DNA from 3 places in the Ruminococcus bovis genome. Region 2 is predicted to be linked to each of the others. Evidence: predicted binding sites of a transcription regulator. Region 2 holds the regulator's gene; each other region holds the start of a gene.
The links. Region 2 encodes Rex, which represses fermentation and respiration genes when NADH is low (regulators of the CRP and FNR family bind a similar motif). Its sites were predicted from a motif close to ATTGTTAANNNNTTAACAAT; they were not measured.
Positions count from the first base shown of each region.

Region 1: a site for Rex is predicted at 2,364-2,383, ahead of gap (type I glyceraldehyde-3-phosphate dehydrogenase). Genes of this name have one in related genera too.
Region 3: a site for Rex is predicted at 1,994-2,013, ahead of adhE (bifunctional acetaldehyde-CoA/alcohol dehydrogenase). Genes of this name have one in related genera too.

Region 1 covers NZ_CP039381.1:296,034-301,646, reverse strand. Annotated here, with positions in the region: gene rbr (rubrerythrin) at 1-83, shown strand, start outside; gene E5Z56_RS01460 (VOC family protein) at 207-584, opposite strand; gene E5Z56_RS01455 (DUF6434 domain-containing protein) at 601-1,173, opposite strand; gene gap (type I glyceraldehyde-3-phosphate dehydrogenase) at 1,286-2,299, opposite strand; gene rny (ribonuclease Y) at 2,831-4,384, shown strand; gene E5Z56_RS01440 (radical SAM protein) at 4,629-5,504, opposite strand.
Region 2 covers NZ_CP039381.1:1,905,194-1,910,806, forward strand. Annotated here, with positions in the region: gene E5Z56_RS08975 (leucine-rich repeat domain-containing protein) at 1-1,292, shown strand, start outside; gene E5Z56_RS08980 (leucine-rich repeat domain-containing protein) at 1,460-3,214, shown strand; gene E5Z56_RS08985 (redox-sensing transcriptional repressor Rex) at 3,296-3,955, opposite strand; gene E5Z56_RS08990 (NADP-dependent isocitrate dehydrogenase) at 3,975-5,183, opposite strand; gene E5Z56_RS08995 (aconitate hydratase) at 5,265-5,613, opposite strand, start outside.
Region 3 covers NZ_CP039381.1:204,732-210,344, reverse strand. Annotated here, with positions in the region: gene E5Z56_RS01025 (class I adenylate-forming enzyme family protein) at 1-467, shown strand, start outside; gene E5Z56_RS01020 (acyl-CoA thioesterase) at 472-891, shown strand; gene E5Z56_RS01015 (manganese efflux pump MntP) at 1,015-1,605, shown strand; gene adhE (bifunctional acetaldehyde-CoA/alcohol dehydrogenase) at 2,037-4,634, shown strand; gene E5Z56_RS01005 (manganese catalase family protein) at 5,041-5,613, opposite strand, start outside.

The DNA.
Region 1 (5,613 bases), 830 kb from region 2:
TTGTTGGCACAAAAGCACCGGAAGTTTGCCCTGTATGTAACCACCCACAATCTTTCTTTGAAATCCATCAGGAAAATTATTAATTATAGTTCTGTATTAGAATTATATAAGATGTATCCTAGGAGTAACCTTTCGGTTACTCCTATTTTTGTATAACATAAAAAGGAGTACAATGTACTCCTTTGAATAAATATTCTATTAAAGAATTAAAGTTCTTTACTTTCAGGGATGATTTCAAGCCAATAACCGTCAGGGTCATTGATGAAATAAATACCCATATCAGGGTTTTCAAAGCAGATGCAACCCATTTCTTCATGAAGTGAATGAGCCTTGTTAAAGTCCTGAACTTTAAATGCTAGGTGGAATTCACCTTCACCAAGGTCATACTTTTCAGGGTGGTCATCAAGACAAGTCAGTTCAAGCACAAAGTCAGTTGTATCATTGCCAACATAAACGATAGTAAAACCGTCACCGTCAATTCTGCTTTTTTCTTTTAAGCCTAAAGCCTTTTCATAAAAATCAAGAGAAGTATCTAGGTCAGCTACATTAAAATTCTGATGAACAATTCTAAAATTTAAATCCATAATTATACCTCCAAAATTATTTTAAAGCTACAAGGTCAGATTTTTCATACTTGTTGTGACCTTGTAGTTGTTTTTTATATTTCCAACACTTAATTGCATCATCAAGGTTTTTTTCTTTATTGTTAGCAAAGAAATCTCTAATGTATGTGTTGTATTCAAATTGTCTGTCAATTTTCTTTACTTTGCTATTCTTCTTTTCTTCAAGGATTTTATAGTAGACATCAATAGCATCTCTGTATGTTTTTCCTGCATTTGATTTAAGCCATTTTTGAAAGGCTACATTAAATGAAAAACTACTTCCTATTTGTTCCTTGAAAAATGCTCTGTGAGTTTCTGAACAGACAAAATTATTTTCAATTTCAGTATCTTTAGTTATAACAGTAATATTACTTGCTTTTCTTTTAGTTTTAGTAGGTGGTAGTACTTTTCCTGTGTCAAGAAAGTATGCAATTCTTTCGGTTAATTCAATTTTACCACCGGATGTTGGCAGATTATTTTCTCTACAAAAATTTACTAATTCCTCTTTTAGGTAATAAAATTCCTTAAAAGTTTTGCTATCTAGCTGTGTGTTTAATATAGGTCTTTCCATAATTTCTCCAATAAATCAAATTTCTTGAGAAGAGTATAACACAAAAATGAAAAATTGTAAAACAAAAACCCCACCGAAAAATCGGTGGGGAAGTAATACACTAAATATTAAATTATAGTTCAGCGAAATACTTAATTGTTCTTACCATCTGTGATGTGTAAGAGTTTTCGTTATCATACCAAGAAACAGTCTGAACCTGAGTTGTGTCTGTATCTTCCATGTATGTGCACATTGTCTGTGTTGAATCGAATAGTGAACCGTATGTCATACCAACGATATCAGAAGAAACGATTGGATCTGTGTTGTAGCCATATGATTCAGAAGCAGCAGCCTTCATAGCAGCGTTAACTTCGTCAACTGTAACCTTACCCTTAACAACTGATGTTAGGATTGTTGTTGAACCTGTTGGTACAGGAACTCTCTGTGCAGAACCGATTAGCTTACCGTTTAGTTCAGGGATAACTAGGCCGATAGCCTTAGCAGCACCTGTTGAGTTAGGAACGATATTTACAGCACCAGCTCTAGCTCTTCTTAGGTCACCCTTTCTGTGAGGACCGTCAAGGATCATCTGATCACCTGTGTAAGCGTGAATTGTGCTCATGATACCGCTCTGGATTGGAGCTAGGTCGTTAAGAGCCTTAGCCATAGGAGCTAGACAGTTTGTTGTACAAGAAGCAGCAGAAATAATCTTGTCTTCCTTTGTTAGTACATTTTCGTTTACTGAGTAAACAACTGTTGGTAGATCGTTACCTGCTGGAGCAGAGATAACAACCTTCTTAGCACCGGCATCAATGTGAGCCTGTGCCTTAGCCTTTGATGTATAGAAACCTGTGCATTCTAGAACAACGTCAACACCGATTTCACCCCAAGGTAGTTCAGCAGCGTTTGGCTTAGCATAGATTGTGATTTCCTTACCGTCAACAACGATTGAAGATTCCTTTGCTTCAACCTTGTCAGCAAGAGCATACTTACCCTGTGCAGAATCATACTTTAGTAGGTGTGCAAGCATAGCTGGATCTGTTAGATCGTTGATTGCTACTACTTCATAACCTTCAGCACCAAACATCTGTCTGAATGCTAGACGACCGATACGGCCGAAACCATTAATTGCAACTTTAATTGCCATTTTTTATTCCTCCTAAATTTTAAGGTACTTATATTTTATTACAAGTTCGTAAATTTTTCAATACTTTGTGAGAAATTTAACACGACTTTTATGAAAATTTTATGATATGGAATATTTTTACCAAAAATAAAGTCGTATTTCTGTACAGTTTTTCACATATAAGACAAATTATAATTCCAATAAAGAAATATCTTAAATTTTTTATCTTGACAAACCTCCCTCTATCTATTAATATATTAGTAAGCGTGATTTTATTTTTACGCAATTTAAGTGATTTATTCGCTTAATTCCTTTTAATTGACTCTTATTGAGCCGTTATATATAGATAATCATTTAGTATTATATTTATTTTTTGCTTTTTTATGCACAACATTCTGGTAATACTACCCTTGTGGGTTTTATGATTAATTTATTGGGCAATTGCCTTTTTTATATTTCGTAAAAATTGAATATCTGTCTAACGGCACCCGGTCGATTGTTTTGATGAATTTGAATTTATTAAAAAAACAAAACAAGGAGGTGTCATTTCCTATGCCAATGTGGTTAGCTATTGTGCTGATTGTTGTTGCTATTGTTGCAGGTCTTGCTGTTGGTGTTTATCTTGGTATCCAGCGTAGAAAGCAAGTTGCAGAAAAGGCTATTGGTTCTGCCGAAACAGAAGCAAACCGTATTGTTTCTGAAGCAATTAAGTCAGCTGAGGCTAAGAAGAAGGAATTTTTACTTGAAGGTAAAGATGAACTTCATCGTCTAAGAAATGAGAACGAAAAGGAAATTTCTGATCGCAGAAAAGAAGTTCAGCGTCAGGAACGAAGAATTCAGCAAAAAGAGGAAACTCTTGACAGAAAGATGGACAACCTTGAGAAGAAGGAAAACAACTACCAGAGAAAGCAAAAGGAAGTTGAACAAAAGCTTCAAGAAGTTGAACAGGTTAAGAAAAGTCAGTTTGAAATGCTTGAGAGAATTTCAGGTTATACTGCTGACCAGGCTAAGGATTACTTACTACAACAGCTTGATACAGAACTTGACCATGAAAAATCTGTAAAAATCCTTGAATATGAGGAAAAGCTAAAGGAAGAATCCGACAAGAGAGCAAGAAATATTATCAGTCTTGCTATTCAGCGTTTAGCTGCTGATCAAGTATCGGAAGCTACTGTTTCTGTTGTATCTCTTCCAAATGATGATATGAAAGGTCGTATCATCGGTAGAGAAGGTAGAAACATTCGTACTATTGAAACACTTACAGGTGTTGATCTTATTATTGACGATACTCCTGAAGCAATTACACTTTCTTCTTTCGAACCTGTTAGAAGAGAAATTGCAAGAGTTGCTTTGGAAAAACTTATTTCAGATGGTAGAATCCATCCTGCAAGAATTGAAGAAACTGTTGAAAAGGCAAGAAGAGAAGTTGAAGCTACTATTAAGGCCGAAGGTGAGAGAACAGTTGTTGAACTTGGTGTTAACAACCTTCACCCTGAGCTTGTTAAACTTCTTGGTAGATTAAAGTACAGAACCTCTTATGGTCAGAATGTACTGAGACACTCAATTGAAGTTGCTTATATTTCAGGTATGATTGCTTCAGAACTAGGTCTTAACCCAACAGTTGCTAAGAGAGCCGGTTTACTTCACGATATTGGTAAAGCACTTGACCATGAAATGGAAGGTTCTCACATTCAGCTTGGTGTTGAAGTTGCCAGAAAATATAAAGAAAGTGACGCAGTTATCCATGCTATTCATGCTCACCATGGTGATGTAGAAGCAAAGACAGTTGTAGCTTGTATTGTTCAGGCTGCTGATGCTATTTCTGCTGCAAGACCCGGAGCTAGAAGAGAAAACATTGAAAATTACATTAAGAGACTACAACAGCTTGAAGAAGTTGGTAAGAGCTTCCCTGGTGTTGACAGTTGCTTTGCTATTCAAGCCGGTAGAGAAATCCGTGTTATGGTTAAGCCTGAACAGATTAATGATGACAAGATGGCTCCACTAGCCAGAGAAATCAGTAAGAAGATTGAACAGGAGCTTGAATATCCTGGTCAAATCAAAGTTAATATTATTCGTGAATCAAGAGTTTCTGATTACGCAAAATAATTAATTTATGCAAATTATAGCCTCCCTTTTGGGAGGCTTTTTTGTGTTTGAATTATTTATATAATTCTATATTAGAATAATAAATAAGAACAAAATTTTTAAAGTGTAAAAAAATAAAGGAACTACTTAAAGCTCCTTTATCCCAAGTAATATATAATTTTATTTCTCAAATTAAAAACTCTATATTATTGTATCTACCTTTCCTTTACTGCGAATGTTCCGATTAACTGTAATATGAAAAAATTTATAATACATCCGAATCCCATTCCGGTATGTACTTTTCACTTGCTGATGAAAGTTCCTGACAGTAACCGTTAAGACCACTACTTTCAAAAGCTGACAAAACCTTTTCATATTCTCTTTTTGTAATTTTACGGTTTAACTTTTTATTATTTTTTGCATCTCCATATGGAATGTACTGTCCCATTAGTGAAAATAATATTTTATCTCCATATTTTTCTGCAAGATAATTTATTACTTCAATGGAATTTTTCGTATGACTTGGCAATACTAAATTACGAACCATTGTACCTTTCTCCATAATACCATCTTGGTTTATGACAGGTTTACCGGTTTGTCTTACCATTTCTTCAATAGCTTTTGATGTAATATCAAAGTAGTTCCTTACATTACTATATTTTAAACCTAAGTCGTTGTTGCTATATTTAAGGTCTGGTAGATAAATATCAATATAGCCTTCAAGTTTCTTAAGTGTTTCAATAGAGTCAAAACCACTCGTATTATAGACAACCGGTACTGTTGGGCTTATTATATCAAGCAACTGTATAATCCCATTTGTATAGTGGCTTGGTGTAATAAAACTTAAACTTTCAGCACCTTTGTCTAGCAGTAAGGTAACTTCCTTAGCCAGTTCATCAATGGTAACTTTTCTTCCTAAATTGTTATGAGAAATTTCACGATTTTGACAGTATATGCAGTCAAGAGTACATCCGGTGAAAAACACTGCTACAGTACCTTTCTTACCACTGATAACGGGTTCTTCCCAGTAGTGGTGGGCTACACGGCTAACATAAAGAGATTTTGGCATTTTGCAGTAGCCTTTGCCTACACTATCATTTCTTTCTGCGTTACATTTTCTCGGACATAAATTGCAAATCATATTGTATCACCAAGTAGATTATAACACGATTTTAGAAATCAGTAAAATCTAAAAGGTAATTTTCTAAAATATCATATATATGGACCTCTTCCGGCAGGTGAGTGTTGAA
Region 2 (5,613 bases):
ATCTTGTGAAAATTGATAATTCAAGGGTTCGTGTATTTACCGTTAGTGATGAAGCTGATGAATATTTGTGGTTATTAGAAAAGAGTTTTAGTGTAGGACCATTTGTGCATTGTAGAAATCTTGAAAGCATTTATATTCCAAAGGTAAAAAAACTTGCTGATAGAACATTTTTTGATTGTCCAAAACTAAAGACAATTAACAAGAATAATAATTTGAATAATATTACAGATATGGGTGTATCTGTGTTTTATAATTGCAAAAGCCTAAAAAGTATTTCTTTACCGAAGATAAAGACAGTAAAAAGCAGTGCGTTGATAAAAAAAGGTGATAGTGGTGGAATTGTACTTCCTAGTGGTGACTTGCATTGCGAAGGGGCTTTTGAAAATTGTTCATCATTAGAAAAAATTAATATTCCAAATGTAGAAGTCATTGGTAATAACTCATTTTACAATTGTAAAAACTTAAAAAGTATAAATAAGAATAACAGCCTTTCTAAACTGACTTATCTAGGTTCAGGTGTATTTGCAAAATGTGAAAAGTTAGAGAAGATTTCTTTGCCAAAGGTACAGCAACTAAAAATGACAAAGTATAAAGCAAGTGATTTACGGTTCTATAATGAACAACCAACTGACTTTTACTATGAGTGTATTAGTGATTTGCGTTCCTGTGACAGAGTTTATGGTACATTTGAAGGTTGTACAAGGTTAAAGAGCATTTCAGCTCCTAATGTTAAAACTGTAGGAGCAAGGACTTTTTATAGTTGTAAAAGCTTAAAGAAAATTTCTTTACCAAAGGTAACTACTCTAGGTTCATCTGCATTCTTTAATTGTATTAATTTAACATCAGTTAATATGCCAAAGTTGCGTAATCTGCAAACAACAAAATGGACACAATTTAAACTTCTAAATGAAGGAACAGAATATATTCCTAAAAAGGTTAAGAGAAAGTATTATTATCGTGGTACATTTGAAAAGTGTGTTAAACTAAAGAAAATAACATCATCTTCTTTAGCTAATGTTGGAAAGTATGATTTTAAAGATTGTACAAGACTGGAGAGTATTACTCTTGGCAAAAATCTAAAATCAATAGGGGATAGTGCATTTAATAACAACAGAAAGTTAAAGTCAGTAAACATAAAGTCAACAAAGTTGAGTAAAGTAGGAAAATCAGCATTTTCTAAAATTTATTCAAAAGCAAAGTTTACTGTGCCAAAGAGTAAACTAAAGAAATACAAAAAGCTAATTAAAAGTAATGGAAAAGCTCCAAAAAATGTAAAATTCATAGCTAAATAAACAAAGCCTCCTATAGTTATACTGTAGGAGGCTTTATGATTTAGATTTTAAGTATTATAATTACTAAATTACTATACAGTATTGACAAAAAATACAATATAAAATATAATTTTATGTATAAGATAGTGTATTTATAAAATAGTTTTTGCCACTTAGAAGGTGATTTTATGAAAAAATTAATTAGCTTATTTTTAGTATTTATGTTATTGGTTACTGTTGTTCCGTTTAATGTATTAGCTGATACTGATGAGATAGAGATTAATGTTTATAGTAAGATCTTTAAAGCATTTTATAATAAAACTACCAATACCCTAACAATTACCGGTAAAGGTTTTTTTGATAGTGGAGTTTCTTCTAGTGATTATAATAATGGAAATCCATTTTATTGGGATGAAATTGCATTAGATAATACAAAAACAATTGTTATTTCTGAGGGTATTACAGGCATTGATGACTTTACCTTTATTGGTTTTCAAAATGTTGAAACATTGATTCTTCCAAATTCAATGAAACATATTGGAAAATGTGCTTTCTTTGATTTGATAAAATTAAAAAGTATTCAAGGTGGTAAAAATGTAACACAAATTGACGGTGGTGCATTTATGAATTGTAAAAATCTAAAAAATATTTCTTTTCCAAATTTGCAAAAGCTAGATGATAATGAGGTTAAATTATTTTCCCATTATAATGGTTTTGAGGATGGGACAGATGTTTGTCTTATTGGTGATTACTATAGTCCTTGGGTTTATGTAGGTGCGTTTATGCATTGTCAAAACTTAGAAAATGTTTACATACCTAAAGTAAAAAAATTAGGTGACAGAACATTCTTTGACTGTCAAAAGTTAAAGACAATCAATAAGAATAATATACTAAATAATGTTACAAGTTTGGGTGTGTCAGTATTTCATAATTGTAAAAGCTTGAAGAATATTTCATTACCTAATATTACCACATTGAATAGTGGTAGGGTTGTAGATGAAGATACTCTAAATGGTAAAAAGTCTTTTATTGAGGGTACATTTAGCAACTGTTATTCACTTGAAAGTGTCAATATTCCAAAGGCAAAAGTTATAGGTGCAGATACGTTTTATCAATGTAAAAAATTGAAGAAAATAAATGCAAATAACAAACTTAATAATGTAACTTATCTTGGTGCAGGAGCATTTGCAAAATGTGAAAGTTTGGAAACTATCACATTGCCAAAAGTTGATGGATTGTATATGCTGAAATGGGCAGAACATGATGTTACCGATATTACAAAAAATAGTGCCGGTCACTATTACGGTGAATTTGAATCACACTTTTTAGGATATAAATATCATGGTACATTTGAAGGTTGTACAAGGTTAAAGAGCATTTCAGTTCCTAATGTAAAAACTGTAGGAGCAAGAACATTTTATAGTTGTAAAAGTTTAAAGAAAATATCGTTGCCTAAGGTAAAAGAACTTGGTTCATCTGCGTTCTTTAACTGCATAAACTTGTCAACGGTAGATATTCCTAAATTAAAAAAATTACATTCTTCTGCTTGGAAAGTATATAAACAAAATCCTAATAAAAAGTATACTTTAATTGAAACACCGTATTATCGTGGTACATTTGAAAAGTGCGTTAAGCTGAAAAAAATAACATCATCTTCTTTAACTAATGTTGGAAAATATGATTTTAAAGATTGTACAAGACTAGAGAGTATCACTCTAGGCAAAAATCTAAAATCAATAGGGGATAGTGCATTTAATAACAACAGAAAGTTAAAGTCAGTAAACATAAAATCAACAAAGTTGAGTAAAGTAGGAAAATCAGCGTTTTCAAAAATTTATTCAAAAGCAAAGTTTACTGTGCCAAAGAGTAAACTAAAGAAATACAAAAAGCTAATTAAAAGTAATGGAAAAGCTCCTAAAAATGTAAAATTCATAGCTAAATAAACAAAGCCTCCTATAGTAGTACTGTAGGAGGCTTTATGTTGCAGAAAAATAGGGCAGAAAGTAAAATTTCTGCCCTAATAATTATTCTTCAGTTTTTTCTTCTGATTTTAATTTTTCGTTCATTCTATATGAGAGAGTCATTAAGCTATCTGTCATATGAACATTCTCAACAACAGTATCACTGTATTTTCTGGCAATATCAAAGTGAGAGAAATTCCAATATGCCTTAATTCCACAGTTGTAAAGTCTGTCAATAATAGTTGCAACACTTTGTCTCGGAATACATAGCATAGCTATTGAAATATCATTGTTCTTGATAAATTCATCAACTTGTGACTCAGGCATAACCTCAATATCATTAATCTTTGTACCGATAATATTAGGGTTAGTCTCAAAGATACCCTTAATGTTAAAGCCTCTTTCAGCAAAGTTAATGTGAAGTGCAACTGCTTTACCAAGGTTACCTGCACCAAGAATAATAGCATTGTTTACCTTGTTAAGTCCAAGTATGTTTTCCATTTCACTTTTTAGATATGAGATACTGTATCCATAACCTTGCTGACCAAAACCACCAAAGCAGTTAAAGTCCTGTCTAATCTGACTGGCAGTAACATTCATCAGTTCAGCAAGTTTACCTGAGCTTATTCTCTGCTCTCCGTTATCAGCAAGTTCCGAGATAAATCTGTAATATCTAGGAAGTCTTCTGATAACAGACATAGAAATCTTATTACTTTTTGGCACTACTAATGCCACCTTTCAATTAAAGAATTGCCTTTAGTCTTTCGTTAACAGCAACAAGGAATTCCTCTGTGTTTACTTTCTTCTTGTTTTCAAGAGTAGATAGTAGATAAAGGTCACCTGTCATTACACCGTCTTCAATAGTTGTGATTGTAGCTTTTTCAAGCTTATCAGCAAAGTCACATAGTTCCGGAATAGAGTCCAGTTCGCCTCTCTTGCGTAATGCACCGGTCCAAGCAAATAGTGTAGCAACACTATTTGTTGATGTTTCTTCACCCTTTAGGTGCTTGTAGTAGTGACGCTGAACTGTACCGTGAGCTGCTTCATATTCATAAATACCTTCTGGAGAAACAAGAACAGATGTCATCATAGCAAGTGAACCGAATGCAGTAGCAATCATATCACTCATAACATCACCGTCATAGTTCTTACAAGCCCAAATGTAGCCACCTTCTGAACGGATAACTCTTGCAACAGCATCATCAATTAGTGTGTAGAAGTATTCAATACCTGCTTCTTCAAACTTATCTTTGTATTCATTGTCGAAGATTTCCTGGAAAATATCCTTAAATGTATGGTCATACTTTTTGCTGATTGTATCCTTAGTAGCAAACCAAATGTCTTGCTTTAGGTCAAGTGCATAGTTGAAACATGCTCTTGCAAAAGAAGAAATTGAGCTGTCAAGGTTGTGCATACCCTGAATAACACCGTCACCCTTAAAGTCGTGAATTAGTGAAGTTTCAGTTGTGCCGTCAGGCTTAGTAACAAGAAGTTCAGCCTTTGAACCACCCTTAACAACCATTTCAGTATTCTTATAAACATCACCGTAAGCATGTCTTGCAATAGTGATTGGCTTTTTCCATGTTGGAATATATGGTGTGATACCCTTAACAATAATAGGTGAACGGAATACTGTACCGTCAAGAATTGCTCTGATTGTACCGTTAGGTGACTTCCACATTTCCTTTAGGTCATATTCTGTCATTCTTGCAGCATTAGGTGTGATTGTAGCACACTTAACTGCAACACCGTATTTCTTAGTTGCTTCTGCTGAGTCAACAGTTACCTGGTCGTTAGTAGCATTTCTGTTTTCAAGACCTAGGTCATAGTATTCTGTCTTTAGGTCAACATATGGAGTGATAAGAATATCCTTAATCATTTTCCAAATGATTCTTGTCATTTCGTCGCCATCCATCTCAACTAATGGAGTGGTCATAGGAATTTTAGCCATAGTAATTCTCCTTCTTATGTATTTATTTATAGTTTAATGAAAACCTATCTTCATTAGAAAATAGGTTTTCAATATGTACAATTAGCCGTTTTCTTTTGTGTAGTTTAGTAGACCACCGGCAATAATAATTGCCTTTGTTCTATCTGTTAGTTCACACTTAGCCATAATTTCTTCACCGGTAGTTTTGTTAACAACCTTAACATCTCCACCATTAGCGATAATATCCTTAACATCAGGTAGTGTGATTTCATCATTTAGGTTAATCTTGTCATAGTCAGCTTCATTACAGAATTCTAGTGGTAGAATACCGGCATTGATTAGGTTAGCTCTGTGAATTCTTGCAAATGACTTAACAAGTACTGCCTTAACACCTAGGTATAGAGGTGCAAGTGCTGCATGTTCTCTTGAAGAACCTTGACCGTAGTTAGCA
Region 3 (5,613 bases), 740 kb from region 2:
AGTCAACTATGTGCTACTTTGATAACCCTAAAGTTACAAAAGAAAAGTACTATAAGGGCTATCTATATACAGGTGACCTTGCTACTTGGGATGACAAAGAATTTGTAACTATTGCAGGTCGTAAGGATGATATGATTATCTGTAGTGGTGAAAATATTTATCCACCACAGATTGAAGAAGTGCTAAATATGCACCCTAAGGTTCAGGAAAGTATTGTTACTTCTGTACCTGACAAAACAAGAGGCGAAGTGCTTGTTGCTTATATTATCCCTGAGGATAAGTCAATTACAGTCAAGGAAATGATTGATTATTGTGATAAACACCCAAATCTATCAAAGTACAAATGTCCAAGATATTATCGCTTTGTTGATGAACTACCACATACTGCTACAGGTAAGAAACAACATTATAAGGTTAAAGAACAAGCTAAGAAAGACTTTGAAGCAGGATTATTATTAAGGAAGTGATTTTGTGAAATTTAAACCATATATTCGCAAAGTTAATTATTATGAAACTGACAGAATGTCTATTGTCCATCATTCTAATTATATTCGCTATTTTGAAGAAGCCAGAATATATGCAATGGAGCAACTCGGTTGTGATTTAATTGAAATGGAACGACAAAATATGATTATTCCTGTTGTTGATGTTTATGCTAAGTACCATAAGTCACTGGGTTGTTCAGATGAATTTGCAGTTTATATTAAGATGACTTATTTTAATGGTGTAAAGCAGAAGTTTGATTATGAAATTCGTTTTACTTCAGACAATTCATTGGCTTGTACAGGTCACTCAACCCACTGTTTTGTAAACGAAAATCATAAACCGATTTCTATTAAGAGAATTAACCCGGAAATTTATAACAAATTTATGAGTGCAGTTGAAGAATAATAATTCATTTCTTTAAATAAAATTTCATATGAATATATAAAAGGAAGATATTTACTAAAGCGTTTACAAATATCTTCCTTTATTGTATTATAGAGAGCAGAGTTCAAAGAAAAGAGAATTATTATGAGTTTAGTTGAAGTTATCTTATTGGCAGTAGGGCTTTCAATGGACGCATTTGCAGTTTCTGTATGTAAGGGCTTGGCAATCCCTAAGATTAATTTTAAGACAATGGCAGTATGTGGTCTGTGGTTTGGGGGCTTTCAGTTTTTGATGCCTATGATTGGTTACCTTTTAGGTGCCGGTTTTACAGGCTACATTACAAGTATCACACCTTGGATAGCGTTTGTTTTGCTTTCTTTAATCGGTGGTAATATGATTAAGGAGTCACTTTCTAAGGAAGAAGAAAAGGCTAACGATAGCTTAGGTGTAAAGATTATGTTTACAATGGCTATTGCTACCAGCATTGATGCTTTAGCAGTAGGTGTTACCTTTGCTTGCGTTGATGTTAACATTTCTTCAATGATTGGTGACTTTTTAAATACAACCTTAGCATCAATTATTATCGGTATTACAACATTTATAATTTCATGTATTGGTGTGAAAATTGGCAATATCTTCGGTCTAAAGTATAAGAACAAAGCAGAACTCGCCGGTGGTATTATCCTTATTTGTCTTGGTATCAAGATTTTACTAGAACATTTTAATATTATTTAAAAGAATTAAAATAAGCCTTTCATAGGGCTTATTTTTCTTTTGCAGAAATATATTGATTACAAAATTCTATATCATTTTATGGCTTACAGTCGTAGGGGCGAACAGTGTTCGCCCGTTAAAAAGTGTGATATCTATGAGATTTTGTTTTGTTTATAAATTTGTAAAATAATTATTTTAATATGTGTTGTAATTGTCGTTTATATAGATATAATACTTTACAAAATAAACTGCAAAAATCCCCATAATTCTCTTATGTAAAATTAAAAGAAACAGTATGTAAAATAATAGGAAAAATAGGGAGCATAATATCTAACTTTAGACTTTTAAAAACAATTTCTATTGTGTAAAATAGGGAAAATAAAATATAGTATTTACAACCGACAAAATATTTGTTAAAATTTTAACAGAACTTAAAAAAGGAGTTATAATCTATGGCTAACAATATTGTAGATTCAGTAGAAGCACTAGAAGCAAAACTAGCACAGGTTAGAGAAGCACAGAAGAAATTCTCAACATACACACAGGAACAGGTTGACAAGATCTTCAAGGCAGCAGCAATTGCAGCAAACCAGGCAAGAATTCCTCTGGCTAAACTGGCAGTAGAAGAAACAGGTATGGGCGTAGTAGAAGATAAGGTAATCAAGAACAACTACGCAGCAGAATATATTTACAACGCATACAAGAACACAAAGACTTGTGACATTATCGAAAGAGACGAAAGTTTCGGTACAATCAAGGTTGCAGAACCAATCGGTGTTGTAGGTGCAGTTATCCCAACAACAAACCCAACATCAACAGCAATCTTTAAGACACTTATCTCTCTAAAGACAAGAAATGGTATCATCATTTCCCCTCACCCAAGAGCAAAGAAAAGCACAATCGCAGCAGCAAAGGTTGTTCTAGATGCAGCTGTTAAGGCAGGTGCTCCAGAAAACATCATCGGTTGGATTGATATTCCTTCTCTTGATATGACAAACCTACTAATGAAAGAATCAGACATTATCCTAGCAACAGGTGGTCCAGGTATGGTTAAGGCTGCTTATTCAAGTGGTAAGCCTGCTCTAGGTGTTGGTGCAGGTAATACTCCAGCTATCATTGATAGCTCAGCAGACATCCTACTAGCTGTATCTTCAATCATCCACTCAAAGACATTTGATAACGGTATGATTTGTGCATCAGAACAGTCAGTAATCGTTGTTAAGGATATTTACGAAAAGGTTAAGAAGGAATTCCAGTACAGAGGTTGTTACTTCCTAAACCCTGAAGAAACAGAAAAGGTAAGAAAGACAATCATCATCAACGGTGCTCTAAATGCTAAGATTGTTGGTCAGTCAGCTCACACAATCGCAGCTTTAGCAGGTGTTGATGTTCCTGTTGATACAAAGGTTATCATCGGTGAAGTTGAAAGCGTTGACATTGCAGAAGAATTCGCTCACGAAAAGCTTTCTCCGGTTCTAGCTTTCTATAAGGCAGAAGATTTTGAAGATGCTCTAAATAAGGCAGAACACCTAATCGCTGATGGTGGTTACGGTCATACATCTTCTCTATACTGTAACGCAGTAACAGAAAAGGATAAGATTGATACATTCGCAAACAGAATGAAGACATGTAGAATCCTTGTAAATACACCATCATCACACGGTGGTATCGGTGACCTATATAACTTCCAGCTAAAGCCTTCACTAACACTAGGTTGTGGCTCATGGGGTGGCAACTCAGTATCAGAAAATGTTGGCGTAAAGCACTTAATTAATATTAAGACAGTAGCAGAGAGAAGGGAAAATATGCTTTGGTTCAGAGCACCTGAAAAGGTATATATGAAGAAGGGCTGCCTACCAGTAGCACTACAGGAACTAAAAGATGTTATGGGTAAGAAGAGAGTATTTATCGTAACAGACCAGTTCCTATACAAGAATGGTTACACAAAGATTGTAACAGATAAGCTAGACGAAATGGGCATTGTTCATACAACATTCTTTGATGTTGCTCCAGACCCAACACTTGCTTGTGCTAAGGAAGGTGCAAAGCAGATGACAGCATTCGAACCTGATTGCATTATCGCAATCGGTGGTGGTTCAGCAATGGATGCCGGTAAGATTATGTGGGTAATGTATGAACATCCTGAAGTAGACTTTATGGATATGGCTATGAGATATATCGACATCCGTAAGAGAGTTTACACATTCCCTGAAATGGGTAAGAAGGCTTACTTCATCGCAGTTCCAACATCAGCAGGTACAGGTTCAGAAGTAACTCCATTCGCAGTTATCACAGACGAAAAGAGTGGTATTAAGTACCCTCTAGCTGACTATCAGCTACTACCAAAGATGGCTATTGTTGATACAGATATGCATATGACAGCTCCTAAGGGTCTAACAGCTGCATCAGGTGTTGACGCACTAACACATGCTCTAGAAGCTTATGCATCAATTATGGCAACAGATTATTCAGACGGTCTAGCTCTAAAGGCTGCTAAGACAATCTTTGAATACCTACCAACATGTTACGATAACGGTCCTAACGAACCGGTAGCAAGAGAAAAGATGGCTAACGCAGCTACAATGGCAGGTATGGCATTCGCAAATGCATTCCTAGGTGTATGTCACTCAATGGCTCATAAGCTAGGTGCTTACCATCACCTACCACACGGTATTGCAAATGCTCTACTAATCGACCTAGTAATCAGATTCAATGCTGCAGAATGCCCAAGAAAGATGGGTACATTCAGCCAGTATGCTTACCCACACACAATGAGAAGATATGCTGAATTCGGTGAATACCTAGGCGTAAAGGGTAAGACAGATGAAGAAAAGGTAGAAAACCTAATCAAGATGATTGACGAGCTAAAGGAAAGAGTTGGCATTAAGAAGACAATCAAGGATTACGGCATTGAAGAAGATAAATTCCTAGAAACACTAGACAGTATGTGCGAAGACGCATTTGATGACCAGTGTACAGGTGCTAACCCAAGATACCCATTAATCTCAGAAATTAAGGAAATGTATCTAAAGGCTTACTATGGTGAATAATTAACAATAGTTAATTAACATAGTGAATTAAAATTAATGTGCAAACTAAAGTGAAACTGATAATAAGTTCTGTTTTGTGTGTCTTTAATAGAATAACATTGTTGTCAGTTCGCTTTAGTGTTGTACTTGAATATGATGCAAGTTTAAATGTATTGTCCCTAGAATATGTAATTGTAGATTGATTTTCAGATAATTTTTTCGGATGCCTGTGTTAATCTTATTAAAATTATATTAGTGATAGAAAATATATTTTAAATTTTGCAAAAATATTGGTTTCCGTAAACCAATAAATAAAAATCTAAAAGAAGAACAATCTCAGTAAAAAGTTTCTATTAGATTTGTAAATTTCAATTGATTATGAAATACAAAACCCCTCACAATCGTGAGGGGTTATTTCTATATATAATCATTTTCTGTTTTTCTTTAAGCAGTTTTTGTCAAATTCAGGATTAAAGGCATAAAAATTCTTGCTGTCAAGTCGGTCAGTCAGTATTCGTAGGTTTTCACCAAATCGTTGATAATGTACAACCTCTCTTGCTCGTAAGAACCTAATCGGGTCAATAACATCCGGGTCATCACAAAATCTCAGTATGTTGTCATATGTTGACCTAGCTTTTTGTTCTGCTGCCATATCTTCGTGTAAGTCGGTTATTGCGTCACCTTTTACTTGCATAGAACCGGCTGAGAATGGTGTACCACTTGCATCACAAGGATAAACACCGGTGGTATGGTCAACAAAATAAGCATCAAACCCTGCATCTTTTAATTGGTCTTCTGTTAAGTCTTTAGTTAGTTGATAAACAATAGTGCCTATCATTTCAAGGTGGCCAAGTTCTTCTGTACCTATGTCGGTAAGTGTTGCCTGAAGTTCCGGAAATGGCATTGTGTACCTCTGACTTAAATATCTAAGTGATGCACCAAGCTCTCCATCAGGTCCACCATATTGTGTAATAATAATTTTGGCAAGTTTTGGGTTAGT